3 regions of the Citrobacter sp. LST-B2 genome follow, and region 3 is predicted to be linked to each of the others. Evidence: predicted binding sites of a transcription regulator. Region 3 holds the regulator's gene; each other region holds the start of a gene.
The links. The regulator LexA, encoded in region 3, represses DNA repair genes until DNA is damaged. The targets are predictions, from matches to a motif close to TNCTGTATGTACATACAGNA.

Region 1 (10,294 bases), 300 kb from region 3:
ACCGGTCGAGCAGACGATGACGGCTTTACCGTCCAGCTCTGCGCGCCAGGTAGTGAATTCACGGTGAGATGCCAGTTTAACCGGCTTCTCCATCAGCGCGGCGATCTTTTCTACACGTTCCGGATCGCCAGGGACGATAGCCAGCGTAGCCCCTTGTAAATCGTTCTTGGTGAGGCCGAGATGAAAAACGTCAGACCTGGACATATAAAACTCCTCTGTGATTCGGTTTTTGTCAGAAGAAGCAAAAAGACACTTTACCGAAGGACTTAAGATATTTTCGTGACCGCTATCACCATGATGCAATTCATTTGCATGAATTTACCTACAAAAAGTGATCAACATCACATCAATAGCCCAACTTTCTCTTTCTTTGCACAAAAAGCGAGCCGTTTGAGGCAGTGTGAATGGTTAAAGGCTGTCTATAGTTAATAGTGCGCTATTTTTCTAAGGGTACGGAGAATACCATGACATCAACACCACAAACCGGTTTTGCACCTGCAGCATCCCCTATTGCCTCTACCTCAGTGCATACCCCGGACGACGCCATCGTCGCGGGTTTTACGTCAATCCCTTCTCAGGGGGACGAGATGCCGGCGTTTCACGCCCGGCCGAAAAAGAGCGATGGCCCACTGCCTGTGGTCATTGTAGTGCAGGAAATCTTTGGCGTGCATGAACATATCCGCGACATCTGCCGTCGTCTGGCGCTGGACGGCTATTTGGCTATCGCGCCAGAACTCTACTTCCGCGAAGGCGATCCCAATGATTTCGCCGATATTCCCACGCTATTGAGCGGTCTGGTGGCGAAAGTGCCGGATTCTCAGGTTCTGGCCGATCTGGATCACGTCGCCAGTTGGGCGTCCCGCAACGGTGGCGATGTTCATCGTCTGATGATCACTGGCTTTTGTTGGGGCGGACGTATTACGTGGCTGTACGCGGCGCATAACCCGCAACTGAAAGCCGCTGTAGCCTGGTATGGGAAGTTGGTTGGCGATAAGTCGTTGAATTCGCCGAAACATCCTGTCGATGTGGCGACCGATCTGAACGCCCCGGTGCTGGGTCTGTACGGCGGTCAGGATAACAGTATTTCACAGGAGAGCGTGGAGACCATGCGCCAGGCCTTACGCGCCGCTAACGCCAATACGGAGATTGTTGTCTATCCTGATGCCGGTCATGCCTTCAATGCCGACTACCGCTCGAGCTATCACGAAGAATCTGCCAAAGACGGCTGGCAAAGAATGCTGGCGTGGTTTGCACAGTACGGAAGTAAGAAATAACGCAGGTCTGAACCGCCCCCCGACAACAGGCCCGGTGGCGACTTCGCCTTACCGGGCCCAGGAAGATCACGCCTGACGCAGATTCTGCGCGGCTTTCACCATGTTCGCCAGCGCGGCGCGGGTTTCCGGCCAACCGCGGGTTTTCAGGCCACAGTCCGGGTTCACCCACAGGCGTTCAGCCGGGATACGTTGTGCCGCTTTTTGCAACAGCGCCTCAATCCACTCTACGCTCGGGACATTCGGCGAGTGAATGTCATACACGCCCGGTCCGATTTCGTTCGGATAGTCGAACTCTTCGAACGACTCCAGAAGCTCCATGTCGGAACGTGAGGTCTCAATGGTGATCACGTCAGCATCCAGCGCGGCAATAGAATCCATGATGTCGTTAAACTCGCAGTAACACATGTGGGTGTGGATCTGGGTATCATCTTTCGCCACCGCCGCGTTGATACGGAACGCTTCCACGCCCCACGCCAGATAAGCCGCCCAGTCGCTACGACGCAACGGCAGCCCTTCGCGTAGTGCGGGTTCATCAATCTGAATGATGCCAATGCCTGCCGCTTCCAGATCCGCCACCTCATCACGCAGTGCCAGCGCGATCTGTTTGGCGATGGTTTCGCGGGTGACGTCTTCACGCGGGAAGGACCAGCAGAGAATGGTCACCGGGCCGGTCAGCATGCCTTTTACCGGTTTGTCAGTCAGCGACTGAGCATACTTCGCCCATTCTACGGTGATCGCTTCTGGACGGCTGACGTCGCCGATCACCACCGGCGGTTTCACGCAGCGAGAGCCGTAACTCTGCACCCAGCCATTCTGGGTGAAAACAAAACCATCGAGGTGCTCACCGAAATATTCCACCATGTCGTTACGCTCGGCTTCACCGTGGACCAGCACGTCCAGGCCTAAGCGTTCCTGCTCAACAATCGCTTGCTTAATATGCTCCGCGATGCCAGTGCGATAGTTGTTAGCATCAAGCTGACCTTTTTTGAAGTCCAGACGCAGGCCGCGGATTTCAGTAGTCTGCGGGAAAGAACCGATAGTGGTCGTCGGCCATGCAGGCAGGTTGAAGCGCGCACGCTGAGCTTCAGCGCGCACTTCGTACGGGTTCGCCCGCTGGCTGTCCTGCGCGGTGATGGCCGCCAGACGTTTTTCCACTGCTGCATTGTGCACACGGGTCGAGTGGCGACGCGCCTGAATCGGTGCGCTCCATTCGGCGATGGCGGCGGTATCGCCGCTGTTCAGCGCATCGCGCAGCAGCGTCAGTTCACCACACTTTTGCAGGGCGAAGGCAAACCAGCTCTTCACTTCCGCATCCAGACGCGTTTCAACGCTCAGGTCGATCGGGCTGTGCAGCAATGAGCAGGACGAGGCCACCCACAGATCGCGAAGGCCTACGATATCTTTAATCTGGGCATATTTTTCTGTCAGATCGGCACGCCAGACGTTGCGTCCATTGACCAGACCGGCAGACAGCAGCCAGTCAGTCGGCAGGCGTTTGTGCAGCGCTGTCACGTCATCTTTACCGTGGACCAGGTCAACGTGGAGTCCCTGTACCGGCAGCGCGGCAATGGTATCAAGGTTAGGCGTTACACCTTCAAAGTAGGTGGTCAGCAGCAGTTTCACCTGCCCGGAAAGCGCATCGTAGGCCGGTTTGAAGGCGTTCAGCCACGTCTGCGGCAGTTCCAGCACCAGCGCGGGTTCGTCGATCTGCACCCACTCGATGCCGCGTTTTGCCAGTTCCGCCAGCACCTGCTGGTAAACCGGCAGAATGTCTTTCAGCAGGCTCAGGCGATCGAACGACTCGCCCTTTACTTTGCCCAGCCACAGGTAAGTGACCGGGCCGAGCAGCACAGGTTTCACCTTGTGACCCAGCGCCAGCGCTTCGTCTACTTCATCCAGCAGTTGTGTCCAGGTCAGTTTGAACTGCTGACCCTTAACGAACTCCGGCACCATATAGTGATAGTTGGTGTTAAACCATTTGGTCATTTCTGCCGCCGCAGCCGGTTCGCCGGTCGGCGCACGACCGCGACCAATGCGGAACAGGGTGTCGATATCGACGGAACCATCTTTGTTCTGATGACGCGCCGGGACGTTACCGAGCAGCAGGCTGGTGGTCAGAACATGGTCGTACCAGGCAAAATCGCCGACCGGCAGTAGATCGATACCTGCCTGCTTTTGCTGATCCCAGTGACGCGCCCGCAGTTCGCGGCCCACCGCCAGCAGTTCTTCACGGGTCACATTACCCGCCCAGTAGCCCTCTTGCGCTTTTTTCAGCTCGCGACGCAGGCCAACACGAGGGAAACCGAGGGTGTGATTCAGTATTGTCATTTTACTTCCTCTAATTATATGTAAATCCTATGGATTTTTAATTCAGGGAAGGTGGCAAGTTTGCTCATCCCCGGGAGCTTACATCAGTAAGTAACCAGGGCGGGGAAACGCAGCCAACGCACCATAAATTTAAAATACGAAGGATTTTGGACGTCTGGATGTTTACACATCCATATTTGACAGTTACTGTATATTCCTCAAGCGCAATTTGTTCATGCCGAAGTGAAGGACTTTCATGATCGAGATTAAACACCTGAAAACGCTCCAGGCGTTGCGGAATACCGGGTCACTGGCAGCCGCCGCGGCGACGCTGCATCAGACCCAATCCGCCCTGTCTCACCAGTTCAGCGATCTGGAACAGCGCCTTGGCTTTCGGCTATTCATACGTAAAAGTCAGCCGCTGCGTTTCACCCCACAGGGTGAGATCCTGTTGCAACTGGCCAGTCAGGTTCTGCCACAAATTAACCGCGCGTTGCAGGCCTGCAACGAACCACAACAAACCCGTCTGCGTATCGCCATTGAGTGCCATAGCTGTATTCAGTGGTTGACCCCGGCGCTGGAAAACTTCCGCGCCAAATGGCCGCAGGTGGAGATGGATTTTAAATCCGGCGTGACGTTTGACCCCCAACCGGCGCTCCAGCAGGACGAGCTCGATCTGGTGATGACCTCTGACATTCTGCCGCGCAGCGGGCTGCATTATTCTCCGATGTTTGATTTTGAAGTTCGCCTGGTGCTGGCACCCGAGCATCCGCTGACCAGCAAAACGCAGATCACCCCGGAAGATTTAGCCAGCGAAACGCTGCTGATCTATCCGGTACAACGCAGTCGACTGGACGTCTGGCGTCATTTTCTTCAGCCCGCAGGGGTCAGCCCGTCACTGAAAAGCGTGGATAATACTCTGCTGTTGATTCAGATGGTGGCGGCAAACATGGGCATTGCTGCCCTGCCGCACTGGGTCGTGGAGAGTTTTGAACGCCAGGGTCTGGTGGTGACCAGAACCCTGGGAGAGGGCTTATGGAGCCGCCTGTACGCCGCCGTGCGTGATGGCGAGCAGCGCCAGCCGGTGACTGAGGCGTTTATTCGATCGGCGCGCAATCACGCCTGCGATCATCTGCCGTTTGTTCGGAGCGCGGAGCGACCCACTTTCGATGCACCCACAGTGAAGCCAATATCACCATCGCACCAGTAATAAAACTTGGCCAGTGAGGCTGTTGGTGCCAGATAGCCAGGTTGACCAGCAGCCCTGCGGGCACATGCATATTGTTCATAATACCCAGCGTCCCCGCATCAACCTGTGTCGCGCCGTAGTTCCACATAAAGTAGCCGATGCCTGAAGCGGCCACGCCCAGGAACACCAGAATTCCCCACTGGAGCGTGGTTTCCGGCATTTTCTGCGCATTGCCCAACAAGAACCAGGCAACTACCGCCACCAGAAATGCGCCGATGTAAAACCATGCAAAGGCGTTATGCTGGGGCATCGGGCGCGTCTCCATCAGGCGTTTATAGCCCACCATCCCGATGGCAAAACTGATGTTGGAAAGCTGTACCAGCAGCAGACCAGTCCAGAAGTGATCGGTCACCTGGTCATAACGAATAATCCCTGCGCCAATCACCGCCAGCAGCGCGCTAAACGCATACCCCCAGCGCAGCCGCCGTTTACTCATCAGATCGTAAATCAGCGTGATATAGAGCGGCGTCAACACGGTAAACAGCAGCAGTTCAGAGACAGTCAGATAGAGATAAGCGTGGAAACTCAGCATATACATGATGCCAAGCTGCATGGCTCCCACCAGCATATAAAGCCCGATAGTTTTCAGGCTGTGCCCGCGCGTACACAGGAAAGGCAGGAATACCAGCGCCGCCAGACCGACCCGAACCAACACGGCAAAGTAGCTATCGACGTGCCCGGCAAGGTATTCCCCGAACAGGCTGAAGGAGAAAGCCCACAGGATCGTGGTAATGATCAGTAACGCCACAATGGATATCTCGTAGAATATGGAGTATCCATTGTAGCGGAGAGTTAAGTTGACAACTGATTAATTAATCAGCATTCATCTTAGCGTAAGAAGAGATCGCGCAGATAATGCGGCACCGCATCGTCGATATTAGAGCCGATCACTTCCAGTTCCGGATGCAGATCCTTCAGGCGTTGATGCGCCCCGGCCATAATGCAGCCTTTGCCTGCCATTGACAGCATTTCAGCGTCGTTCATCCCGTCGCCAAAGGCGATGCAGTCTTTGAGGCTGTAACCCATCGCGTTGGCGACCGCCTCCAGCGCATGGCCTTTCGACACGCCGCCCGCCATCACTTCCAGACAGGTGAGCGTGGAGAAGCTCACGTTCACCCGATCGCCCCAGCGCGCATTAATAGCCTGTTCCAGCGGCAGCAGGACGTCATGAGAATGACTGGTGAAGAACACTTTGCTGACGCCTTCCGGCTCCAGTAAACCCGGTTCAAACAGCGAGTAATGGAACACCGCCTCTTTGAAAAATCGCATTTCATCCGGACGATGGCGGTTCATAAACCATTCGTCATCGCGATAGACGTTAGTGATGATATCCGGGTTCGCGTTCACCACCCCAAACAGATCGCTGGCAATATCGCGGTCCAGATTATGGGTAAACACCAGATTGCCATCCATATCATGCACACGCGCGCCGTTGGAGGTAATCATATAGCACTTAATCTCCAGATTATCGCGAATCTGCCCCACATCGACATGATGTCGACCGGTCGCAAAGACAAAGTTAACGCCGCGTGCGGTCAGCAGCTTCAATGTCTCTTTCGCGTAGGGGGATAGGGTATGGTCGGGAGAAAGCAGTGTGCCATCTAAATCAGACGCAACAATCTGATACATATAAAAATTCAACCTCTGAGCAAAGCGGTTTCCGCTGATGAGTTATGCTTGTTGAAAAAATCAACGATAGCCTGAAGCGCAACTGAGCGCATAGCGTCCTTTTCAAAAAGGATCTCATGGTAAGCGCCTTTAATGACCAGCGGATGCCCCCCTTCGACAGGATGGCCCGCTGCGGCGCGGAGTTCACAAAAACGTTCGTGCATGCGGTTATCCACCACACGCTCTTCTTCAGCCTGAATCAGCAGAGTTGGCGTGGCGTCATCGCCCGCGCCTGCCAGCACCTGTTCAGCCGCCAGGATGCCTTCCCGTACCCAGTGAAAGGTTGGGCCGCCGACGCGCAGCTGCGGCTCATCGGCATAAAAACGTAAATTACGCCGATAGCGTTGTCGACTGTGCGTTAATAAATTCATGCCAAAGGGCAATGCCCGCCAGCGTCCGGTGCCGATCGCATACCCTTCCCGGATACGCTGATGACCTTCGGCCCAGTCGAGGATATGGCGTACCATCCAGTCCGGCAAACGCATCACAATACCAAACATTGGCGCGCAGAGCGCGATCGCATCGCACTGATGCGGATGGCGCTGCAAAAACAGCGTCGCAATCGCCCCGCCCATCGAGTGTGCCAGAATATAACGTTTACGCCACGGTCCCGGCTGCACTTCTTGTCCCCAGAACGCCGATAAATCATCAACATAGTCGTTGAAATTGTCGACATGTCCGCGATTAGGATCCGATAGCATACGCCCGGAACGCCCCTGACCGCGATGGTCAATAATGAGGACATCAAAGCCCAGATGAAACAGGTCATACGCCAGCTCAGCGTACTTTACATAGCTTTCAATTCGCCCCGGACAGATGACAATGACACGATCGTTATGCGCTGCGCGAAACCGGACAAACCGCACCGGCACACGACCGACGCCGGTCAATTCCGCTTCCTCGCGCTGACGCCAGAAGTCTGTCAGCGGCCCCATGGAAAAAGCCGCAAACGCGTTTTCTCTCGTTTCCCAGTCTTTTTGCTGCTGAAACATCGGGTATCCAGCCTCGTTTACCAGGTAAAAATCGTTTTTTTAATCATGTCTGACACAACACCGCAACAGTAGCGTATTGTGGCATATACCCGTCATACTTCAAGCTGCAGATGCGCTGGCTTTCCTCGCTCATCCCCGTCATGTACTCCCTGTACGCGCCTGGGATTTCGCTGCGTCGCCGCCTTTGTGCAACTCGAATTATTTAGTGTATTTAAAGTGCAATCAGGGAGTTTCTCATGACTTTTGAATGGTGGTTCGCCTACCTGCTGACATCCATAATTTTGAGCCTTTCGCCCGGTTCCGGCGCCATCAATACCATGACGACTTCCCTTAATCACGGCTATCGCGGCGCAGTGGCGTCGATTGCCGGGTTACAGGCCGGACTGGGCATTCATATCGTGCTGGTCGGCGTCGGTCTGGGCACGCTGTTTTCACGCTCCGTCATCGCCTTTGAGGTGCTGAAATGGGCGGGCGCGGCCTATCTGATTTGGTTAGGCATCCAGCAATGGCGCGCCGCCGGTGCGATTGATCTGAATGCTATGGCCCAGACCCAGTCGCGCGGTCGCCTGTTTAAACGCGCCGTATTCGTGAACCTGACAAACCCTAAAAGCATCGTCTTCCTGGCGGCCCTTTTCCCACAGTTCGTGATGCCAAAAGAACCCCAACTGATGCAGTACATCGTGCTCGGTGTAACCACTATTGCAGTCGACATCGTGGTGATGATCGGCTACGCCACGCTGGCGCAGCGTATCGCGTTGTGGATCAAAGGACCGAAACAGATGAAAGCGTTGAATAAAATCTTCGGTTCGCTGTTTATGCTGGTGGGTGCACTGCTGGCGTCGGCGCGCCACGCCTGACCGGTTGCCGGATAGCAACTGGCACGTATCCGGCACAAAGACTTAGCGCGAAATGATCAGATGGATACCGAACCCCGCGAACAACGCCCCGGCAAAACCGTCGATCCATTTCGCCATACGCTGGTAGCCACGACGCATTTTCGGCAGCGCAAACAGGCTGGCAACCACGGTAAACCACGCGAAAGTCTCAACGATAATCAGCACGAAAATCCCCCAACGCGCGGCAGTACCGACGCTGTCGCCGACAAACAGAGAAAAGACCGAACCGAAGTAGATGATGGCTTTCGGGTTAGCCAGGTTCGTCAGTAACCCTTTCAGGAAACTGCGACCGCTTTGCGCCAGCTCAACCTGCGGCGTGGGTGCCGCGACATCCTGCTTTTTCAACGCGCCACGCAGCATCTGGTAGCCCATCCAGCACAGATACAGGCCGCCGCCGACCATGATAATAGTGTGTAACCAGGCCATTTTTTCAATGATCAGATGCAGGCCGAGCAGCGCGATGCCCGCCCACACCATGACGCCACAGGTAATGCCCAGCACGCCCATCATCGCTTCTTTGCGCGAGCGGCTGACCGCCGTCTGCGAGACAAAAAAGAAATCCGGCCCTGGGCTCATCAGTGCCACAATGTGCACCATCGCCACGGTGAGAAATAACATTAACATGATGAAAATACTCGCGGGGGAAACAGTTCAGTGAGTCACCATCCTGGCACTTTTTTGCCCGGCTGACTACTCTTCGTCGTCACCATCAACGTGCGCGCGGATCAACGCCATAAACGCTTTACCGAAGCGTTCCAGTTTGCGCATTCCCACCCCGTTGACGCTGAGCATTTCGCTCGCGGAAACCGGCATCTGTTCCGCCATCTCAATCAGCGTGGCGTCGTTGAAGACGACGTACGGCGGGATATTCTCTTCATCAGCAATAGCTTTACGCAGCTTGCGCAGTTTGGCGAACAGTTTGCGATCGTAATTGCCGCCGAAAGATTTCTGCATGACGCGCGGTTTCAGGGCGACAATACGCGGCACTGCGAGTTGCAGGGTGACCTCGCCGCGCAGCAGCGGACGTGAAGCATCGGTGAGCTGTAGCGCGGAATGCTGGGCGATATTTTGCGTAACGAAGCCCAGGTGAATCAACTGGCGGATCACGCTCACCCAGTGCTCGTGACTCTGTTCGCGCCCCATACCGTACACCTTGAGCTTGTCGTGGCCGAGTTCGCGAATACGCTGGCTGTTAGCCCCGCGTATCACTTCCACCACGTAACCCATCCCAAAACGCTGGTTTACCCGACCAATGGTCGAGAGCGCAATCTGTGCGTCCTTCACGCCATCATACTGTTTTGGCGGATCAAGACAGATATCGCAGTTGCCGCACGGTTCCTGACGCCCTTCACCGAAGTAGTTAAGCAGCACCAGACGACGACAGGTTTGCGCCTCGGCAAACGCGCCCATCGCGTTCAACTTGTGCCGTTCGATATCCTGTAGCTGTCCCTGCGGTTTTTCTTCCAGACAGCGGCGCAGCCACGCCATATCCGCCGGATCGTAAAACAGCATCGCCTCCGCGGGCAGGCCGTCTCGCCCGGCACGACCGGTCTCCTGGTAGTAGGACTCAATGTTGCGGGGAATATCGAAATGCACCACAAAACGCACGTTAGGTTTGTTGATGCCCATGCCAAAAGCGACGGTCGCCACCACGATTTGCAGGTCGTCGCGCTGGAATTTCTCCTGCACGTCGGCGCGGATGTGATTTTCCAGCCCTGCATGGTATGCCGCGGCGCTAATGCCCCGGCTTTGCAGACGCGCGGCGGTGTCCTCCACTTTCGCACGACTGTTACAGTAAATAATCCCGGATTTACCACGCTGTTCCTGCACGTAACGCATCAGTTGATCGAGCGGTTTAAACTTCTCCATCAGCATGTAGCGAATGTTCGGACGGTCAAAACTGCTGAT
Region 2 (10,294 bases), 2.1 Mb from region 3:
TGCTACCGTCGTGGAAATTTGCGCTGGCCCAGATGGCCATCTCCAGCGCCAACTGGATGGTGATGGGGGCGATTATCTGGTTGCTACTGGGCCAGGAGGTGAATTATTTCTTCGTGCTGGGCGTGCTGCTGGTCAGCAGTATCGCGGGAGTGATTGTCCACATTCCGGCGGGAATTGGCGTTCTGGAAGCGGTGTTTATCGCGCTGCTGGCGGGGGAAGACACGTCGCAAGGCGCGATTATTGCCGCCCTGCTCGCCTACCGCGTGCTGTATTACTTTATTCCCTTATTGCTGGCGCTGATCTGCTATCTGGTGCTGGAGAGTCGGGCGAAGAAGCTGCGGGCGAAGAACGAGAAGGCGATGGCGAAGTAATACCTCGTCACCGCCCTCGGCATCATTTCGTAGGCCGGATAAGGCGTAGCCGCCATCCGGCACAACGAACTCAACGGCGATTGCCTAAAATACGCAGCAGCATCAGGAACAGGTTGATAAAGTCCAGATACAGCGTCAGCGCACCGAGAATCGAATATTTACGCAGGTTAGAACTGTCGCGCACATCGATTTGCTCGCCAATGTTCTTCAGCTTCTGGGTGTCATAGGCGGTCAGCCCAACAAACACCACCACGCCAATATAGGTCACCGCCCACATCAGCGCCTCGCTTTTCAGCCAGAAGTTCACCAGTGAGGCCAGGATGATGCCAATCAGCGCCATAAACAGCATGTTGCCCCAGCCGCTCAGATCGCGCTTCGTGGTGTATCCCCACAGGCTCATCACTCCAAACATCCCGCCGGTCACCACGAAGGTGCTGGCGATGGAGGAGTAGGTGTAGACGATAAAAATACTGGAAAGTGTGAGCCCGGTTAGCGCCGAATAGAGCATAAACAGCGTCGTCGCCATACCTGCACTGAGTTTATGCACCAACCCAGACAGCACAAAGACCAGCGCCAGTTGGGCGATGATTAAACCGAAGAACGTAATTTTGCTGGAAAAAACGAACATCATGACGGCTGGCGTATTCGCCGCATACCACGCAATAAACGCGGTAAGCAGCAACCCGACCGTCATCCAGCCGTATACCTGCGCCATATAGGTTTGCAGGCCGGAACGTGCCTGCACGATTGATTCGGATCGTGGAAATCGGTCCATGATAATCTCCTGATTGAAAGTGACCACTCTGGATAAGCGTATCACAATTTCTTGCTACCAGCGTTTAGCCGCCTGCCGATCGCTGTCACGGGCTTCCACCCAGCGCTCGCCTTCCGGCGTGGCTTCACGCTTCCAGAACGGCGCACGCGTCTTTAGATAGTCCATGATGAACTGACCGGCCTCAAACGCACTGCTACGGTGCGAACTGGTGACGCCAACAAAGACGATTTCATCGCCCGGCCACAGTTCGCCAATCCGGTGAATCACCGTGATGCGTCCCAGCGGCCAGCGCACCCGCGCCTCATCGACAATCTCCGCCAGCGCTTTTTCCGTCATCCCCGGATAGTGCTCCAGCGTAAGCGCCTTCACGCTGTCGCCGAGATTATGGTTGCGCACTTTACCAGTAAAGGTCACCACCGCACCGTCTTCGTCGCGTGCCGCCAGCCAGGGATACTCGTCCCCCACGCTGAACGGCGCAGGCCCGACCACAATTTTCGTTTCAGCCATCTCAGCCTCCCGTCACCGGGGGAAAGAAAGCCACTTCATCACCCGCCGTCAGCGGATGATCAAAGCTCACCAGCGTCTGGTTTACCGCCGCCAGCAGCTTGCCGTCTTCCAGCGCCAGCGCCCAACGGTTGCTGTTAGTCGCCAGATGCTGACGCAGCGCTTCCACTGTCGGGAAATCTGCCGCGACGTCCAGCGTATCCGTACCAACCAGTTCGCGAACCTGAGCAAAGAACAAAACCTTAATCATTCGAATCCGCCTTAAAATCGCCAGACTTGCCGCCGCTTTTCGCCAGCAGGCGCACCGGGCCAATCACCATGTCTTTTTGCACCGCTTTGCACATGTCGTAAATGGTCAACGCGGCGACGGACGCCGCCGTCAGCGCTTCCATTTCCACCCCGGTTTTGCCGGTAAGACGACACAACGATTCAACACGGACACGGTTGTGTTCCGGCTGTGCATGGAGCTGGACTTCCACTTTGCTCAACAGCAACGGATGGCACAGCGGGATGAGCTCCCAGGTGCGCTTTGCTGCCTGAATCCCGGCGATACGCGCGGTGGCGAACACATCGCCCTTATGGTGGCTGCCGTCGATAATCATGGCCAGTGTTTCGCTGCGCATGGTGACAAAGGCTTCGGCGCGCGCTTCGCGTACGGTCTCCGCTTTTGTGGAGACATCCACCATGTGCGCTTCACCGGCGGCGTTTATGTGAGTCAGTTGCGACATACTTATTATTTCTTCAAATGTGGGTGAAAATTACAAGGACGCGTACGGGCATCAAGTTGCGGCGCGATGATATTGTCCCACGCCGTGCGGCAGGCTTTGGTGGAACCCGGCATCGCAAAAATTAGCGTTTTGTTGGCCACGCCCGCCACTGCGCGCGACTGCAGCGTGGCCGTGCCGATCTCTTCAAATGACAGCATACGAAACACTTCACCAAAGCCTTCCACTTCGCGATCAAACAGCGGCAGCAGCGCTTCCGGTGCCTGGTCGCCTTCAGTCAGGCCCGTGCCGCCGGTGATCAACACCACCTGCACCTCATCACTGGCAATCCATGCTGACACCTGCGCGCGAATGGCGTAACGGTTCTCTTTGACAATTGCTTTATCGATAACCTGATGTCCCGCTTCCTGCGCGGAATCCCGCAGAAAATGACCAGAGGTATCGTCCTCTTCGCCACGGCGATTCGATACTGTCAGAATAGCAATGCGGGTCGGGATAAATTCAGCGCTTACCTGACTCATGGAATACTCCTTGTTCAAGCGGCGTTAACCGCCGATGTATGAGAGGTTCTGGGTAATACCGGTGTTGTTCTGGTGCAGGAAATGGGTCTGCTTTTTCTCACGCAACGCAAGCGAGATACGCGCTTCGAGCGCGTCTTGTTGCCCATCGTCTTCCAGCAAATCACGCAGGCTGACGCCACCCTCGCCGAACAGGCAGAGATGAAGTTTACCCACGGAGGAGACGCGCAGACGGTTGCAGGTGGCGCAGAAATCTTTTTCGTACGGCATGATGAGGCCGATTTCACCCTCATAATCGGGGTGACAGAACACCTGCGCCGGGCCGTCACTGCGCTGGCGTAGCTGGTGGATCCAGCCGCGACGCAACAGTTCGTCACGCAACACCTGACCGGAGATGTGGTGTTTACGGAACAGTTCGCTGCCCTCACCCGTCTCCATCAGTTCGATGAAACGCAGTTGAATGGGACGCGTCTGGATCCAGCCAAGAAAAGTATCGAGCTGATGATGATTCACATCGCGCATTAGCACGGTGTTGACTTTAACTTTTGCAAAACCGGCATCAAACGCGGCGTCGATGCCCGCCATCACCTGCTGGAATTTATCCTGCCCGGTAATCGCGTGGAACTGACGCGCATCAAGGCTATCAACGCTGACGTTAATGCCGGTCAAACCCGCATCGCGCCAGTGGGCGGCATCACGCGCCAGACGGTAGCCGTTGGTGGTCACCGCCAGTTGACGAATCGCCTCGTTTTCACGCACGGCGGCAATGATGTCGGTAAAATCACGACGCAGAGAAGGTTCGCCACCGGTCAGGCGCACTTTTTCGGTGCCCAGGTTAGCAAAGGCGCGAGTCACCCGACGAATTTCATCGACGGAGAGAAAACCTTTATTGGTGACGCCGCCGGGCTTGTAGCCATCCGGCAGACAGTATGTGCAACGAAAGTTACACACATCGGTAATCGACAGACGCAAATAGTAAAACTTGCGCGCGAAAGCATCGGTCAGTTGTGTGGCCATGTACACCTTTCCAAATACGGGAGGCGAAGTCATTTCTTCCTGCGCCCTGGTGGCAATGCGTTTGCGTTGTCACGGCCAAAGCACCGTATCATTTGACCCAGGTGCAGAGGCTAGAGTGTTAACTGTGGTTATGGCGATACTAGCGTGTAAACGAACATAATGCTATTTACACTTAACGATGTATAATCATATATATAGCGCCATGATCGTGCCATTTCGTTACAGAATAAGCAAAAATAGCACTTTTGCATTGATGTACATCATTTCGCTGTCAGGCATTCGCCCCCCTAAAGGAGTAGTGCGGCAGAATTTATTTTCTCAACTTGCCGTTAGCGAATTGCTGAAAAGCCCCTGTTTGCGCTACTGTAGCGCGGTAAATCTGACTTCAGGAACTTTTATGCGCAATCGTACGCTGGCTGACCTGGATCGTGTCGTGGCTCTCGGCGGAGGGCATGGATTAGGACGCGTTCTCTCTTCCCTCTCCTCCCTGGGTTCACGCCTCACCGGTATCGTGACCACCACCGATAACGGCGGTTCGACGGGGCGTATTCGCCGCTCGGAAGGGGGAATCGCCTGGGGCGATATGCGCAACTGTCTCAATCAGTTGATTACCGAACCGAGCGTCGCTTCCGCGATGTTTGAATACCGTTTTGGCGGTAATGGTGAACTTTCAGGCCATAACCTCGGAAATCTGATGTTAAAGGCGCTCGACCACCTGAGCGTGCGGCCTCTGGAAGCCATCAACTTAATTCGTAATCTGCTGAAAGTGGACGCACATTTAATCCCCATGTCAGAGCTGCCAGTTGACCTGATGGCGATCGACGATCAGGGGCATGAAGTGTACGGCGAAGTGAATATTGATCAGCTCACCTCGCCCTTGCAGGAACTGATGCTGTCACCGAAGGTCCCCACCACCCGGGAAGCGGTGCAGGCGATTAACGATGCCGACCTGATTATTATCGGTCCGGGCAGTTTTTACACCAGCCTGATGCCAATCCTGCTGCTGGAGGATCTCGCACAGGCGCTGCGCCGTACGCAGGCGCCGATGGTCTACATCGGCAATCTGGGCCGGGAATTGAGCATCCCCGCCGCAAGCCTGACGCTTATCGATAAGCTCACCATTATGGAGCAGTATGTCGGCAAAAGAGTCGTTGATGCGGTTATCGTGGGGCCGAAGGTAGATGTCTCTGCGGTCAGCGACCGGGTGGTGATTCAGGAAGTGCTGGAGGCCAGCGATATTCCCTATCGCCATGACCGCCAGTTATTGCACAGCGCGCTGGAGAAAGCCGTACAGGCGCTGCGGTAAAGGGTTTATTGCCTGATGGCGCTACGTTCACCAGGCCTGCTTATCTACTCTGCAAACTACCAGTGAACAGGCCGGATAAGGTGGTTACACCGCCATCCGGCAATCTCTCACGACGCAGCAATAAACAGTTCACGCAGCTGATGCAGTTGATCGCGGATCTGCGCGGCCTCTTCGAATTCCAGGTTCTGCGCATGCTGCATCATCTGCCCTTCGAGCTCGTGAATCTTCTGTTGCAACGCTTTTGGCGTCATGTCCAGTTCCACCACATCCGATTGCGCTGCGGAACGCGATTTGCCTCGGCCCTTCGCTTTGGTTTTCGCAATGTTCTGCCCCAGCGCCAGAATATCGACCACTTTTTTATTCAGGCCCTGCGGAGTAATGCCGTGTTCTTCATTGTACTGCTGCTGTTTCTCGCGACGACGCTCGGTTTCGCCAATCGCCTTCGCCATTGAGGCCGTAATTTTGTCACCGTAAAGAATCGCCTTCCCGTTGATGTTACGCGCCGCACGACCGATGGTCTGTATCAGCGAACGTTCGGAACGCAGGAACCCTTCCTTGTCGGCGTCGAGAATCGCCACCAGCGACACCTCAGGCATATCGAGACCTTCGCGCAACAGGTTGATCCCCACCAGCACATCAAACTCGCCCAGACGCAGATCACGAATGATCTCCATACGCTCAACGGTATCGATGTCCGAGTGCAGGTAACGCACCCGCTCACCGTGTTCTTCCAGATACTCGGTGAGATCTTCCGCCATACGCTTGGTGAGCGTGGTAACCAGCACGCGCTCGTTGATCTCTGCGCGCTTGCGGATTTCAGAGAGCAGATCGTCCACCTGCGTTGCCACCGGTCGCACTTCAATGACCGGATCCAGCAACCCTGTCGGACGCACCACTTGATCAACCACTTCTCCGCCCGATTTCTCCAGCTCGTAATTGCCCGGCGTCGCAGACACATATATGGTCTGCGGAGCCAGCGCTTCAAACTCTTCGAACTTTAACGGACGGTTATCCAGCGCCGATGGCAAACGGAAACCGTACTCCACCAGCGTCTCTTTACGCGCCCGATCGCCACGATACATCCCGCCAATCTGCGGGATGGTGACGTGGGATTCATCCACCACCAGCAAACCGTCAGCGGGCAGATAGTCAAACAGGGTCGGCGGCGGCTCACCCGGCCCGCGTCCTGACAGAAAGCGCGAGTAGTTTTCGATCCCCGAGCAGTAACCCAGCTCGTTCATCATTTCCAGATCAAACTGGGTACGCTGACTCAGGCGTTGCTCTTCCAGCAGTTTGTCGTTGGCGAGCAGGATTTTGCGACGTTCAGCCAGTTCGACTTTGATCTCTTCCATCGCCTGCACAATGCGCTCACGGGGGGTCACGTAGTGCGTTTTGGGGTAGATGGTGTAGCGCGAAATAGTGGATTCCACCTGCCCGGTCAGCGGGTCAAACAGCGACAGACGCTCCACCTCTTCATCAAACAGCTCCACACGCAGCGCGATGTCGTCAGACTCCGCCGGGAAGATGTCAATCACCTCACCGCGCACGCGGAAAGTCCCGCGCTGGAACGCCTGATCGTTACGGGTATATTGCAGTTCAGCCAGTCGCCGCAGAATGGCGCGCTGATCGATAATCATGCCCACCGTCAGGTGCAGCATCATCTTCAGATATAAATCGGGATCGCCCAGACCATAGATGGCAGAAACGGAGGCCACGACGATCACGTCACGACGCTCCAGCAACGCTTTGGTGGCCGACAGACGCATCTGCTCGATGTGTTCATTCACCGAGGCATCTTTTTCGATGAAGGTGTCTGAGCTGGGAACATACGCTTCCGGCTGATAGTAGTCGTAGTAGGAGACGAAATACTCGACGGCGTTATCCGGGAAAAACTCTTTCATTTCACCATACAGCTGCGCCGCCAGCGTTTTGTTGGGTGCCAGCACCATCGTCGGTCGCTGCAAATCCGCGATCACATTCGCAATGGTGAACGTTTTCCCCGACCCCGTTACGCCAAGTAGCGTCTGATGCGCCAGGCCGTCCTCCAGTCCCTCTTCCAGACGGCGTATCGCCTCAGGCTGATCGCCGGAAGGTTTAAATGCGGAATTCAGTTTGAACGGTTTACTCATGAGCAGCTACCTGAAGGAATGAGCGGGCAGGTGTGTAATTTTACTCGCAGAAGATAATATTGCCAGTAAAATATACTGGATGAAAAAACAGTAACGCCTCATAAAATTTGTGTTACGCATGATAAAAGCGGATCGGAGATGGCTATAATTTCACCGCTGGCAAGATATTACACTATGAAGCGGGTTTATCCCCAGACCATTGACTTCGTTAACATTGTCAAGATACGTGATGAAAGTTTTATTGCATTCAATGACCACAATATGACAGCCATTGATTTTATCTAACGCGCTGTAAATTAAAGGATATTTTATAAAGACGCCTTTCGCACCAATTCGGCTGGAAGCCGCGTAATCTCTCGCTTGCCTTGTGTTTTCTAACTCTAATACACAAGGTTATCCACAGGAATGGTGGATAACTGCCTGCAGGCCATATGGTCTGCCGCCTGGCAAATTCCCGGTCCAACCCACCAGGCAGCACATAAAAAAAAATTATCGCTAAATTTTGATTTTTATCAGCTAAAGAAGTGTCCCTGGCAGGCGAGATCTTGCTCGCAATTTCGCCTTTTACTCACCCGCGAGTAAAGCGAGATCCAGATATTGTCCTGTGGCCGCATTTTCGGCTCCCGCCGCCAGCCACGGGATTTCGCCTAACAATGGCGCAGGGATGACCCGCTTAAGCGTCGCCAGATACTCATGATGGCGTTTTCCCGGCGGCGTGACGTCATTCGCCACCCACCCGACAAGCGGAAGTCCTGCCTGCTGTACCGCCTGCGCGGTCAGCATCGCATGGTTTATACACCCCAGCTTCACGCCGACGACCAGGACCACCGGCAGGCGCTCGATCTGCACCCAATCAGCGAAGGTAAAATCCTCCGCAAGCGGGGTAAACCAGCCGCCAGCACCTTCCACCAGCAGCCACTCCGCCTGCGCGTCCAGCGCGCGCAGGCCGTCTGACATCACATCAGCACGAATTGGCCTTCCCTCATCAGCGCTGATGATATGCGGCGAGGTGGGTTCCGCGAAGGTGTAAGGATTCACCGCCGCGTAGTCCAGCGCCAGACTGCTGTTGCGCTGAAGCGCCAGGGCGTCGCTGTTGCGCAGTCCCTCTGGCGTCATGTCACTACCTGATGCGACAGGTTTATACCCGGCCGTCCGATAACCCAGACTGCGCGCCGCCTGGAGCAGCGCACAGCTGGCGACGGTTTTACCGACTTCCGTATCGGTACCGGTGACAAAATAACGTTTAGTCACGTGCAATCACTCCTGCAAAAAGATGGTAGGTCAGCAGATATTTCCCCTGCCGCTGCGGCCAGGCCAGTTGAAGCTGCTGCAACTGCGAGCGGGTTAAGACGCGCGGCTCTCGCCCCTCGTGCAAATGGGTCGCGCCGATGCCTTTCAGTGAGCGCATAGCGCTCAGGGCGTCATCAAACTCCAGCGTCAGGGAGATTGATTGATGATGCCCTTGCCAGCCGTGCATCGCTTCACACAGCGCCTCGCGGGATAAAAACCGGTTGCCGTGCGCCCGCTCATCCACCGCGCGCCAGGCCTGATGAAGCTCCGGTAGCGAATCCTGGGCCAGCGTGGTGAAAGCCACGCAGCCACCGGGGCGCACGACCCGATACAGTTCGCTCAGCGCCTGATGCAGACTGTTACACCATTGCACGGCCAGATTGCTCCAGGCCAGGTCAAACGTTGCGCTGGCTAACGGCAGTGACTCAATGTCGCCGGTGAGATAGTGATGCGCCACGTCCTGGCGACGCGCCTCGTCCAGCATGCGGGCAGAGAGATCCAGCGCGGTAACCTGACTCCCCAGCTCGCGCCAGTAGCGACTCAAACGCCCCGGCCCGCAGCCGGCATCCAGTACCTGTAAAAATGGGCGTTCCGGCAGTTGTGCCAGCAACGCGTCGGCGCTCAGGCGCTGCAATGTGGCATGCTGCTCATAGTGCGCTGCCGCACGACCAAACGCCGCCGCGATTGCCTGTTTATTCACCTGCCCCATGCAGCACCTCCAGCAATCGGTCGATATCCTCAGGCTCATGCGCCTGAGTTAAGGTCAGTCGCAGACGGGCTGTCCCGGCGGGCACGGTCGGCGGACGGATCGCCGTGACCCAACATCCCTGACGGCGCAAGGTGTCCGCCAGCTGCAATGCGCGCGCATTTTCGCCGACAATCAGCGGCTGGATGGCGCTGTGCGACTGCGCCAGCATGAAATCGGGATGGTTGATAGCCGAGCGGAAGCGCTGGATCAGCGCAGTCAGTTTCTCCCTGCGTGCGTCACCTTCCTGACTGCGAATCACCGAAAGCGACGCCTGTAACGCCATCGCCTGCGCGGGCGGCATGCTGGTGCTGTAAATCAGATGACGGGCGAACTGCAGCAAATAATCGGCAACGTTTTCAGAGCACAGAATCGCCGCACCGCTGACGCCAAAGCCTTTGCCGAATGTTACGACCAATAACTCCGGTTTTACCCGCTGCTGCCAGCAGCTCCCGCGACCCGCTTCTCCACTGACGCCAATGCCGTGGGCATCATCCACCAGTAACCAGGCATTACGCGCCTGTGCGGCCTGCTGAATGTCCACAAGCGGCGCATTGTCGCCATCCATGCTGAACACGCCTTCGGTCACCACCAGTTGACGCCCGGAACAGGGGGCGTCAAGCAGGCGCGTGAGATGCGAGGCGTCGTTATGGGTAAAACGGCGAAGCTGCGCCGGGCAAAGACTGGCCGCTTCCAGCAGCGAAGCGTGGCTGAGACGATCAGCGACAATCCGGTCATCCTTTTCCATCAGCGCGGTAATCACCGCCTGGTTTGCGGCGAAACCGGAAATAAACAGTAACGCGCGCGGATAGCCCAGCCAGTCGGCCAGTTCCTCTTCCAGTTGCTGATGGGCAATGGAATAACCGCTGACGTGGCCCGAGCCGCCGCTGCCGACGCCAAACCGCTCCGCCCCC
Region 3 (10,294 bases):
CGGCGCCTACAGTTCGGTCCACAACGTACCGGCCGATAAAGCCGCTATCCTGCCTGACGCCATCTCTTACGAGCAGGCTGCCGCCTCTTTCCTGAAGGGACTAACCGTTTTTTATCTGCTGCGCAAAACTTACGAAATCAAGCCCGACGAACCGTTCCTGTTCCATGCGGCCGCTGGCGGCGTAGGGCTGATTGCCTGTCAGTGGGCGAAAGCGCTGGGCGCGAAACTGATTGGCACCGTTGGCAGCGCGCAAAAGGCACAGCGAGCGCTGGATGCCGGCGCATGGCAGGTGATTAACTATCGCGAAGAGAACATTGTCGAACGGGTTAAAGAGATAACCGGCGGCAAAAAAGTCCGCGTGGTGTATGACTCGGTCGGTAAGGATACCTGGGAAGCCTCACTGGACTGTCTGCAGCGTCGGGGGCTGATGGTCAGTTTTGGCAACGCGTCAGGCCCGGTGACCGGCGTGAACCTGGGGATTCTGAATCAGAAAGGTTCGCTATACGCCACGCGCCCTTCTCTTCAGGGCTACATCACCAACGCGGAAGAGTTGACCGAAGCCAGTAACGAACTGTTTTCGCTGATCGCCAGCGGCGTGATCAAAGTGGATGTGCCAGACCGTCAGAAATATCCGCTGAAAGAGGCACGGCGCGCGCATGAAGTGCTGGAGAGTCGGGCAACGCAGGGTTCGAGTTTGCTGATCCCTTGATTCCCTTGCTCCTGAAAGAAATTGGGCTTCCCATTGGGAAGCCCTTTCTTTTTTAGTTCGGCTGTATGTAGGGTACAGCTCGATGAATCTGTTAGTCGCGCAATACTGACAGATTTGGTAGTCAATTCCTATTTGGTTCTGACGCCAAAGTTACAGGTTGTGACGCATCCCTCACATCTTTAGTAACGCCAACGGTTATTGCGCTGATATTGTGGGATTTTTGGCGACTTAATCGCTTTAATCACCCACACCACCGCAACAGCCAACAGCAACCACGGCAAGAGTTTGATCATCAGTGCAAACATGCCGCCAAGGAACATCACGAACGCGGCAACAACCAGCGCGGCCAGAATGCCCAATAGCGAGACGCCGGTGACCATCAGCATGATAAAGAAGCCAAGCACAAAAAGTAGTTCCAGCATGATGCTCTCCCATAATGAATTCCTGCCCAGACCATTACAAAAATCATGCCAAACTTAATTTCTTGATTTTTCAGCAAAACGCCCCGCAAAACTTTGCAGGGCGTGGTGAAATTGACTACTTTTTAGTGAAAATCTAACGCTTATCGGCCACCAGCTTCAGCGCATGCTCCAGCACATTAACATCGGCACCGGCTTTATGGGCGTTTTCGCTCAGGTAGCGACGCCACTGGCGCGCCCCCGGGATCCCCTGAAACAGCCCCAGCATGTGGCGCGTAATATGACCAAGATACGTGCCCTTGCTCAGTTCACGTTCGATATAAGGATACATGGCCCGCACCACCGTAACCGGATCGGCATCAGCAGTTGAGGAGCCAAATATTTCGCGATCGACAGCGGCCAGAATGCCAGGGTTCTGATAGGCTTCGCGCCCGACCATCACGCCGTCCATATGTTCAAGATGCGCCTTCGCCTGTTCCAGCGACGTAATGCCGCCATTAATGGACATCGTCAGCTGCGGGAAATCGCGTTTCAGTTGATATACACGCGGATAATCCAGCGGCGGGATTTCACGGTTTTCCTTCGGACTTAATCCGGAGAGCCAGGCCTTACGAGCGTGGATGATGAACATCTCGCACTCACCGCGACCAGACACCGTATTGATGAAATCGCAAAGAAATTCGTAGCTATCCTGATCGTCAATACCAATACGGGTTTTCACGGTCACCGGAATCGACACCACGTCACGCATCGCCTTCACGCAGTCTGCCACCAATTGCGCATTGCCCATCAGACAGGCGCCAAACATGCCATTTTGTACACGATCGGACGGACAGCCGACGTTGAGGTTGATCTCGTCGTAGCCGCGCGCTTCAGCCAGCTTCGCGCAGTGCGCCAACGCTGCCGGATCGCTGCCGCCTAGCTGCAGAGCGACCGGATGCTCTTCTTCGCTGTATGCCAGATAATCTCCTTTGCCATGAATAATCGCCCCCGTCGTCACCATCTCGGTATAGAGCAGCGTCTGGCGAGACAATAAGCGCAGGAAGTAGCGGCAGTGTCTGTCCGTCCAGTCGAGCATAGGCGCGATGGAAAAACGGTGAGCGGGAAAGGCAGATTGTGATTCTGGTGACATGGTGGTTTTTTGAGCATCCTGTAAATTGGGGGCGCTACTATAGCACAGGCAAAACCGGAGACGTAATGTCTCCGGTTATCCCCATCAGAACGTCACGCTGACCTGCGCGCCTGCGCCCCAGGTTTCGTCCTCGCCATACAGTCCCATCAAGTCAAGATGTACGCGGTTGAACGGGGCAAACCCGACGCCGCCGGTAAAGACGTTGCTGTCGTTATCTTTCACGTCAGCACGATAACCGGCACGCACGGCCAGCCAGTCGAGCGGCCGGACTTCAGCACCAACGCCGACATACTGTGAGTTTTCCTCGCTTTTGAAACCTTTGGTTTCGGTCAAATCACCGTCTGCACTCAGCGTCAGCAGCTCGTTTTGCCACGCCACACCGGCGGTGACCAGCGGGCGAATCTGGTACGTGTCTTTGTAGTTTCGCGTTTCACCCGTCATGCCGTGGGTGATAGTGATCGATTTGGTATCCAGATCGCGTGAAATGAGGTTCTGCCCGCTGATCCCCACCGTCCAGTGTTCACCAAAGTCCGCCGCAATCCCGGCGTCGACGTTAAAACCAGTGTCATCATTACGATAACGACTACTGTTCCAGTCGCTACTGTCGTAGTTATAGATAGAGGTGGTGTAATTGTAGAGCCAGGTTTTTTGCAGTTTTGGCGTAACGCCAATCGACACCGGCACATCGCCGAACGTAAACTGTCGGGCAACGGCGATACCATAATCTGAAACAATTGCCGCGCGTCCCGATGCCGTCGAGTTGAGGTGTTTGGTTATCTCATCTGAGCCTTCAATCGCCGCCTTCCCGGCTTCAACGAGCGCATAGGTATCGCTGCCCTCAATCCGGCGCAGATAGTCAATATCACCCTGATCAATGGATGAACTGACCCGTCCATGCGCATAGCCCTTCGCCACGAAAGCCAGGGAAAGCGTCTCATTGGGAATGCTCACCGCCAGTCCCGCCCCTGCACTGGCGCGTGCCGTTTTCCCTTTCAGGTATTCGAGTTCATCGGCAAGATCGCGTGCCGCGCCCTGAAACTGATTCAACACGCCGCGCGGGTTGAGCAAAACTTCCTGCGGCGTCAGATTATCAACCACCTCATCGTAGTAATCGATTTTGTCGCTGATCTCATCAATTTCATCCTGAAGATTATCTTTGTCGGTGATTTGTGCACCGACCGCCGGAAGAATCACGGTAACGCTGTCTTCAGGCTTCGCTTTCGCCAGCAACGCCGGGTTAATGAGAACCCCGCTACCATAATTTGCCGACGCCACGCCCGTTCCGCCCATCGCGTCGTTACGCGCTTCCGCCCAGGTATTCGCCGCGTTCGCCTGTTGGGAAACCAGGAACGAGACCGCAATTGCCACCACCGAAAAATTAAAATTTTTATTCACAGTAAACCTATTTTATTTGCAGGTGAAATAATGCCTCAGCCAGTATCAACGCGGCTGAGTAGGACTATTGCTGTGATAAAATGGGTGAAGATGACGCTATTCGCTCCATGCAGAACTTGCTGGAACGTTTTTATTATGTGACAGACATCAATATGTATAGAAGAGAATGCGAAACAGGGAAAGATTAGCAGGCGATTTATCGTGCCGGCCTGGATCTCGGCGTTTCTCCCATAACATGATAAAGTGAGGGTTTTCTTACTTCACGCGATCCGAGGTGCCCAATGGAAAAGACCACAACGCAAGAGTTGCTGGCGCAAGCTGAAAAACTGTGCGCGCAACGCAATGTGCGCCTGACCCCACAGCGCCTTGAGGTGTTGCGTCTGATGAGCCTTCAGGAAGGCGCAATTAGCGCTTACGATCTGCTCGACCTGCTGCGTGAATCAGAACCGCAGGCCAAGCCGCCAACGGTCTATCGCGCACTTGATTTTCTGCTTGAACAAGGGTTTGTGCATAAGGTTGAATCCACCAACAGCTACGTGCTGTGTTACCTGTTCGATCAGCCAACTCATACTTCCGCGATGTTTATCTGCGACCGCTGTGGTGCGGTGAAAGAAGAGTGTGCGGAGGGCGTGGAAGACATTATGCATATGCTGGCGGCGAAGATGGGGTTTGCCCTGCGCCACAATGTGATTGAAGCACACGGATTATGCTCAGCCTGCGTGGAAGTGGAAGCCTGCCGTCACCCTGGCGAGTGTCAGCACGATCATTCGATTCAGGTTAAAAAGAAACCCCGTTAAGGAAATGGGCGGCATGCTATGCCGCCCGAAGCAAACAGAGGGGCTTACATCCATGTACTCACGGGTATGAGGGTAGCTTACCAGCGATAGTCGTTGCGTTTTTCCCAGCTAACGACCTCTTTCTCCGCCTGGTCTTTCTCGTAACCATAACGTTCCTGAATCTTACCGACCAGTTGATCACGCTTACCTTCAATGACTGTCATATCGTCATCGGTCAGTTTGCCCCACTGCTCTTTCACTTTACCTTTAAATTGTTTCCAGTTACCGCCGGCTTCGTCTTTATTCATCATAAAGTCCTCTTTATTAGGCTGTGAATAGTGAGAGTAAACCGCCCAACTGCGTTCGTTTTCTGCTGGACGTGAGATTAAGTGTAGTCAGAGATTCTGGGTTCAATTCACTATTCAGAATCTTTAACCATCACGAAGCCGAAAACCAGGTCCCATTCCGCCAGTGGCGCCGCCAGATCCAGGCTAATGACAGTCCGCGCAGCGTCAGGAAAACCGCCAGCGCCAGCCACAAACCGTGATTCCCCAATACGGGGAGCGCCAGCAGGGTCAGCGCAAACCCGGCAGCCGCGACCGCCATACTGTTACGCATTTCAGCCGCCCGCGTTGCACCGATAAACATACCATCCAGCAGATAGCACCAGACGCCGACCAACGGCAAAATCACTTGCCAGAGCAGATAGCGATCGGCCAGTTGCTGGATTTGCGGAAGTGATGTCAGCAGCGCGACGATCTGTTCGCCCGCGAGCAGATAAACCACTGAGAACAGCAGTGCGACAATACCTGACTGACGGCACGCCGCGCGCCAGACCTCCAGCAACTGACTGCCATCGCGGGCGCCATAGGCCTGACCGGAATGCGCCTCCACGGCGTAGGCAAAGCCATCCAGCGCATAGGCCGTAAACGTCAGCAACGTCATCAACACGGCGTTAACGGCGATGATATCGCTACCCAGTCTGGCCCCCAGCACGGTAATGGCACCAAAACAGAGTTGCAGCAGCAGCGAACGCAGCATGATGTCGCGATTGAGCGCCAGAAGGCGACGAAAGTTGCCGCGCCAGGCCTGCCTGAGTATGACGAGAGAGACGCCCCGCAAGTGCAAGACCTTACGCACCATCAACAAACCGATCAGCAACGTCGCATATTCCGCAATCACCGTCGCCAGTGCGGCCCCCTGCACGTTCATATGCAGCCCCATTACCAGCCAGAGGTCGAGCACAATGTTCAGGATATTGCCGACAATCAGCAGGATCACCGGCGCACGCGCGTATTGCACGCCCAGTAACCAACCGAGCAGAACCAGATTCGCCAGTGACGCCGGCGCGCTCAGCCAGCGAATGGCCAGGAATCGCCTCGCCTGTTCCAGCACCGCTTCGCTGCCGCCAACAATGTGTAGCGCCAGGTCGATAATCGGCGTGCGGAAGATAACAATCAATGTCCCTGCGCCCAAAGCCAGGATCAGCGGTTGCACCAGAGCCCTCGCCAGCGCCTGAGGATTCTTCGCGCCGAATGCCTGCGCCGTCAGCCCGGTAGTGCTCATCCGTAAGAAGAGCAGTAGCATAAACAGAAAGCTGGTTGCGGTTGCGCCTACTGCCACACCGCCGAGATAGACGGGGCTGTCCAGGTGACCAATGACCGCCGTATCCACCAGTCCCAGCAGCGGAACGGTGATATTGGAGAAAATCATCGGTAAGGCGAGGCGCCAGAGTGCTTTGTCAGCAGAAGCAAAAAAAGGCATGGAGACGAGCCTGAGAAGAGGTCATAACGAGAGTGGTGAGAGTGCCGGATAACGACGTAAACGCCTTATCCGGCCTAAAGAAATACTACAGCCATTCACCATTACGGATGACGCCAACGGCCAGTCCTTCGATGGTAAAATTCTGTTCGCGAAGGTCAACCAGGATTGGTTTAAATTCGCTGTTTTCGGGCAGCAGTTCAACTTTATTGCCCTGTTTTTTTAGGCGCTTGACCGTCACTTCATCGTCGATACGCGCTACAACCACCTGACCGTTACGCACGTCCTGGGTTTTGTGTACCGCCAGCAGATCGCCATCCATAATGCCGATGTCTTTCATCGACATTCCGCTGACGCGCAGCAGGAAATCGGCGTTCGGCTTAAACAAAGATGGATCCACCTGATAATGGCCTTCAATGTGCTGCTGCGCCAGCAGCGGCTCGCCCGCCGCAACGCGACCGATGAGCGGTAACCCTTCCTCTTCTTCCTGCAGCAGTCGAATGCCGCGAGAAGCACCGGAGACGATTTCAATCGCCCCTTTACGTGCCAGCGCCTTCAGGTGTTCTTCAGCCGCGTTTGGGGAACGGAACCCCAAACGCTGTGCGATCTCCGCACGCGTCGGTGGCATACCTGTCTGGCTGATGTGATCCCGAATGAGATCAAACACCTCTTGTTGCCTGGCCGTTAACGCTTTCATTCCGCCCCCTGGGTGTATATACAGTTATGCTGTGAGTATATACAGCTAAAGGTGATTTTGGAACCACAAACTACACATTCGACAGCAGATTTAGCCGGTTATGGAATCAGGGTCGAAAAACGTTAGCGAAAATGTGGCCACAACAGGAGTCCCCAGGTGATCAGCGCCACAATGATAGAAAGCAGCACCGCCGCCGACCCCATATCTTTTGCGCGACCAGAAAGTTCGTGATAATCAGAGCCGATACGGTCCACTACCGCCTCAATGGCGCTGTTCAGGATTTCAACAATCATGACCAGCATGACAGAGCCTATCAGCAGAACGCGCGTAATGGCATCCACGTCCAGCCAGCAGGCGATAGCCACGGCCAGCAGCGCCGCCACGCTTTCCTGACGGAACGCGGCCTCGTTAATCCACGCGGCGCGAAAACCTTTCCAGGAATAGCCTGCAGCTTTGATAATTCGGGTGAATCCAGTGGTATTATTAGCCATTAAAAGAACCTTTTTGCATTATTGGCGTCAATGACATTGTCTTGTTAACTCATGTAATTCGAGTTAGGGCAACGCGGCGCGAAGTATGACGGGATAGACCAGAAATTCACATGACTTTCTGATATCCTTGCAACGCAATTGCATTATTAACCAGAGGCTTTACATCGTTTATGTCCGGCTGGCCACGAATTTACTACAAAATCCTGAATTTACCATTAAGTGTACTGGTAAAAAGCAAGTCTATTCCGGCAGATCCTGCCCCGGAATTGGGACTCGATACCTCTCGCCCAATTATGTACGTTTTACCGTACAACTCCAAAGCGGACTTGCTGACGCTGCGCGCGCAATGTCTGGCGCACGATCTCCCCGACCCGTTAGAACCGCTGGAGATCGATGGCACACAGTTGCCGCGCTATGTGTTCATTCACGGCGGACCGCGTGTCTTCACCTATTACACGCCGAAAGAAGAATCCATCAAGCTGTTCCATAACTATCTCGACCTGCATCGCAGCAATCCGGATCTGGATGTGCAAATGGTGCCGGTGTCGGTGATGTTTGGACGTTCTCCGGGTCGTGAAAAGGGCGAGGTTAACCCGCCGCTGCGCATGCTTAACGGCATTCAGAAATTCTTTGCCGTCTCCTGGCTTGGCCGCGACAGCTTTGTCCGCTTCTCGCCTTCCGTCTCTCTGCGCCGAATGGCCGATGAGCACGGCACGGATAAAACCATTGCGCAGAAACTGGCTCGCGTGGCGCGTATGCACTTCGCCCGTCAGCGCCTTGCCGCGGTGGGGCCGCGTTTACCTGCGCGTCAGGATCTCTTCAACAAGCTGCTGGCCTCCAAAGCAATTGCCCGCGCGGTAGAAGACGAAGCGCGCAGCAAGAAAATCTCCCATGAAAAGGCGCAGCAAAACGCCATTGCGCTGATGGAAGAGATCGCCGCCAACTTCTCTTACGAGATGATTCGCCTGACCGACCGTATTCTGGGCTTCACCTGGAACCGGCTGTATCAGGGGATTAACGTTCACAACGCAGAACGCGTTCGCCAACTGGCGCACGACGGGCACGAAATTGTTTATGTTCCCTGCCACCGCAGCCACATGGACTACCTGCTGCTCTCCTACGTGCTCTATCACCAGGGGCTGGTGCCGCCGCACATCGCTGCAGGTATCAACCTGAACTTCTGGCCGGCAGGCCCGATCTTCCGCCGCCTGGGCGCGTTCTTTATTCGTCGTACCTTTAAGGGCAATAAGCTCTATTCCACGGTTTTCCGTGAGTATCTGGGCGAACTGTTCAGCCGCGGCTACTCGGTTGAATACTTTGTCGAAGGTGGTCGTTCCCGTACCGGCCGTTTGCTGGACCCAAAAACTGGCACGCTGTCGATGACCATCCAGGCGATGCTGCGCGGCGGCACCCGTCCGATCACTCTGGTGCCGATTTACATCGGTTACGAGCACGTGATGGAAGTAGGAACCTATGCCAAAGAGCTGCGCGGCGCGACCAAAGAGAAAGAGAGCCTGCCGCAGATGCTGCGTGGCCTGAGCAAGCTGCGTAATCTCGGTCAGGGCTACGTCAACTTTGGCGAGCCAATGCCATTGATGACCTACCTGAATCACCACGTGCCGGAGTGGCGCGAGTCTATCGATCCGATCGAAGCCGTGCGTCCAGCCTGGCTGACGCCGACGGTAAACGGGATTGCGGCGGAGCTGATGGTGCGTATTAACAATGCGGGTGCGGCGAACGCCATGAACCTGTGCTGCACCGCGCTGTTAGCGTCTCGCCAGCGTTCGCTGACCCGCGAACAATTGACCGAGCAGCTCAACTGTTACCTGGATCTGATGCGCAACGTGCCGTATTCCTCTGATTCGACCGTGCCGTCTGTCAACGCCAGCGATCTTATCGATCACGCGTTGCAGATGAACAAATTCGAAGTCGAGAAGGATACCATTGGCGATATCATCATTCTGCCGCGCGAGCAGGCGGTCCTGATGACCTACTATCGCAATAACATCGCGCATATGCTGGTGCTACCGTCACTGATGGCGGCGATCGTCACCCAGCATCGTCATATTTCCCGCGAAGCGTTGCTGCAACACGTTGACGTGCTCTACCCGATGCTGAAAGCCGAGCTGTTCCTGCGCTGGGAGCGCGATGAGCTGGCAGACGTGATTGACGCGCTGACGGCTGAAATGCAGCGTCAGGGGCTGATTACCGTTCAGGATGATGAACTGCATATCAATCCGGCTCATTCCCGTACGCTGCAACTGCTGGCCGCGGGTGCGCGCGAAACGCTGCAGCGTTATGCCATCACCTTCTGGCTGCTGAGCGCTAACCCGTCGATCAACCGCGGGACGCTGGAGAAAGAAAGCCGCACCGTGGCGCAGCGTCTGTCCGTGCTGCACGGTATTAACGCGCCGGAATTCTTCGACAAGGCGGTGTTCAGCTCACTGGTGCTGACTCTGCGTGACGAGGGTTACATCAGCGATACCGGCGATGCGGAGCCGGGCGAAACGATGAAGGTGTATCAGATGTTGGCGGAACTCATCACGTCGGATGTACGCCTCACCATCGAGAGCGCGACGCAGAGCGAGTAAAGAAAAAGCCGGTCAAGATGACCGGCTTTTTTATGTTAGATTGCCGGATGGCGGCGTTCCGCCTGATCCGGCCTACATCGGCTTACGGTTTGGTAGGCCCGATAAGCGCAGCGCCACCGGGCAAGATGCTTTATAAGTGCCAGTAGCTCATTGCCAGACCGATAAACAACACCAGCCCGACGTAGTTATTGTTCATGAATGCTTTAAAGCAGGCCTCGCGTTCGCGGTTGGCAATCAGTTTCTGTTGATAAACAAACAGCGCGCCCGCGACCAGCACAGACCAGTAATAACCCAGCCCCAGACCGTTCAGCCAGCCAATCAGC

Region 1: metR (HTH-type transcriptional regulator MetR) is a predicted target of LexA. The motif match lies at 3,755-3,774, and genes of this name have one in related genera.
Region 2: uvrB (excinuclease ABC subunit UvrB) is a predicted target of LexA. The motif match lies at 7,419-7,438, and genes of this name have one in related genera.

What each region holds. Positions count from the first base shown of each region.
Region 1 is NZ_CP192598.1:4,961,873-4,972,166, forward strand. Features, by position in the region: gene udp (uridine phosphorylase) at 1-204, opposite strand, end outside; gene ACQ0PY_RS23865 (dienelactone hydrolase family protein) at 465-1,274, shown strand; gene metE (5-methyltetrahydropteroyltriglutamate--homocysteine S-methyltransferase) at 1,341-3,602, opposite strand; gene metR (HTH-type transcriptional regulator MetR) at 3,838-4,791, shown strand; gene bioP (biotin transporter) at 4,679-5,578, opposite strand; gene yigL (sugar/pyridoxal phosphate phosphatase YigL) at 5,659-6,459, opposite strand; gene pldB (lysophospholipase L2) at 6,468-7,490, opposite strand; gene rhtB (homoserine/homoserine lactone efflux protein) at 7,727-8,347, shown strand; gene rhtC (threonine export protein RhtC) at 8,390-9,010, opposite strand; gene recQ (ATP-dependent DNA helicase RecQ) at 9,077-10,294, opposite strand, start outside.
Region 2 is NZ_CP192598.1:1,676,030-1,686,323, reverse strand. Features, by position in the region: gene ACQ0PY_RS07910 (lysylphosphatidylglycerol synthase domain-containing protein) at 1-371, shown strand, start outside; gene ACQ0PY_RS07905 (Bax inhibitor-1/YccA family protein) at 442-1,146, opposite strand; gene moaE (molybdopterin synthase catalytic subunit MoaE) at 1,201-1,653, opposite strand; gene moaD (molybdopterin synthase sulfur carrier subunit) at 1,655-1,900, opposite strand; gene moaC (cyclic pyranopterin monophosphate synthase MoaC) at 1,893-2,378, opposite strand; gene moaB (molybdenum cofactor biosynthesis protein B) at 2,384-2,896, opposite strand; gene moaA (GTP 3',8-cyclase MoaA) at 2,921-3,910, opposite strand; molybdenum cofactor riboswitch at 3,898-4,040, opposite strand; gene yvcK (uridine diphosphate-N-acetylglucosamine-binding protein YvcK) at 4,308-5,216, shown strand; gene uvrB (excinuclease ABC subunit UvrB) at 5,324-7,345, opposite strand; gene bioD (dethiobiotin synthase) at 7,910-8,596, opposite strand; gene bioC (malonyl-ACP O-methyltransferase BioC) at 8,589-9,344, opposite strand; gene bioF (8-amino-7-oxononanoate synthase) at 9,328-10,294, opposite strand, start outside.
Region 3 is NZ_CP192598.1:4,663,278-4,673,571, forward strand. Features, by position in the region: gene ACQ0PY_RS22505 (quinone oxidoreductase) at 1-709, shown strand, start outside; gene pspG (envelope stress response protein PspG) at 889-1,131, opposite strand; gene dusA (tRNA dihydrouridine(20/20a) synthase DusA) at 1,265-2,260, opposite strand; gene ACQ0PY_RS22520 (conjugal transfer protein TraF) at 2,345-3,655, opposite strand; gene zur (zinc uptake transcriptional repressor Zur) at 3,937-4,452, shown strand; gene ACQ0PY_RS22530 (CsbD family protein) at 4,530-4,739, opposite strand; gene dinF (MATE family efflux transporter DinF) at 4,870-6,195, opposite strand; gene lexA (transcriptional repressor LexA) at 6,281-6,889, opposite strand; gene ACQ0PY_RS22545 (diacylglycerol kinase) at 7,012-7,380, opposite strand; gene plsB (glycerol-3-phosphate 1-O-acyltransferase PlsB) at 7,551-9,971, shown strand; gene ubiA (4-hydroxybenzoate octaprenyltransferase) at 10,102-10,294, opposite strand, start outside.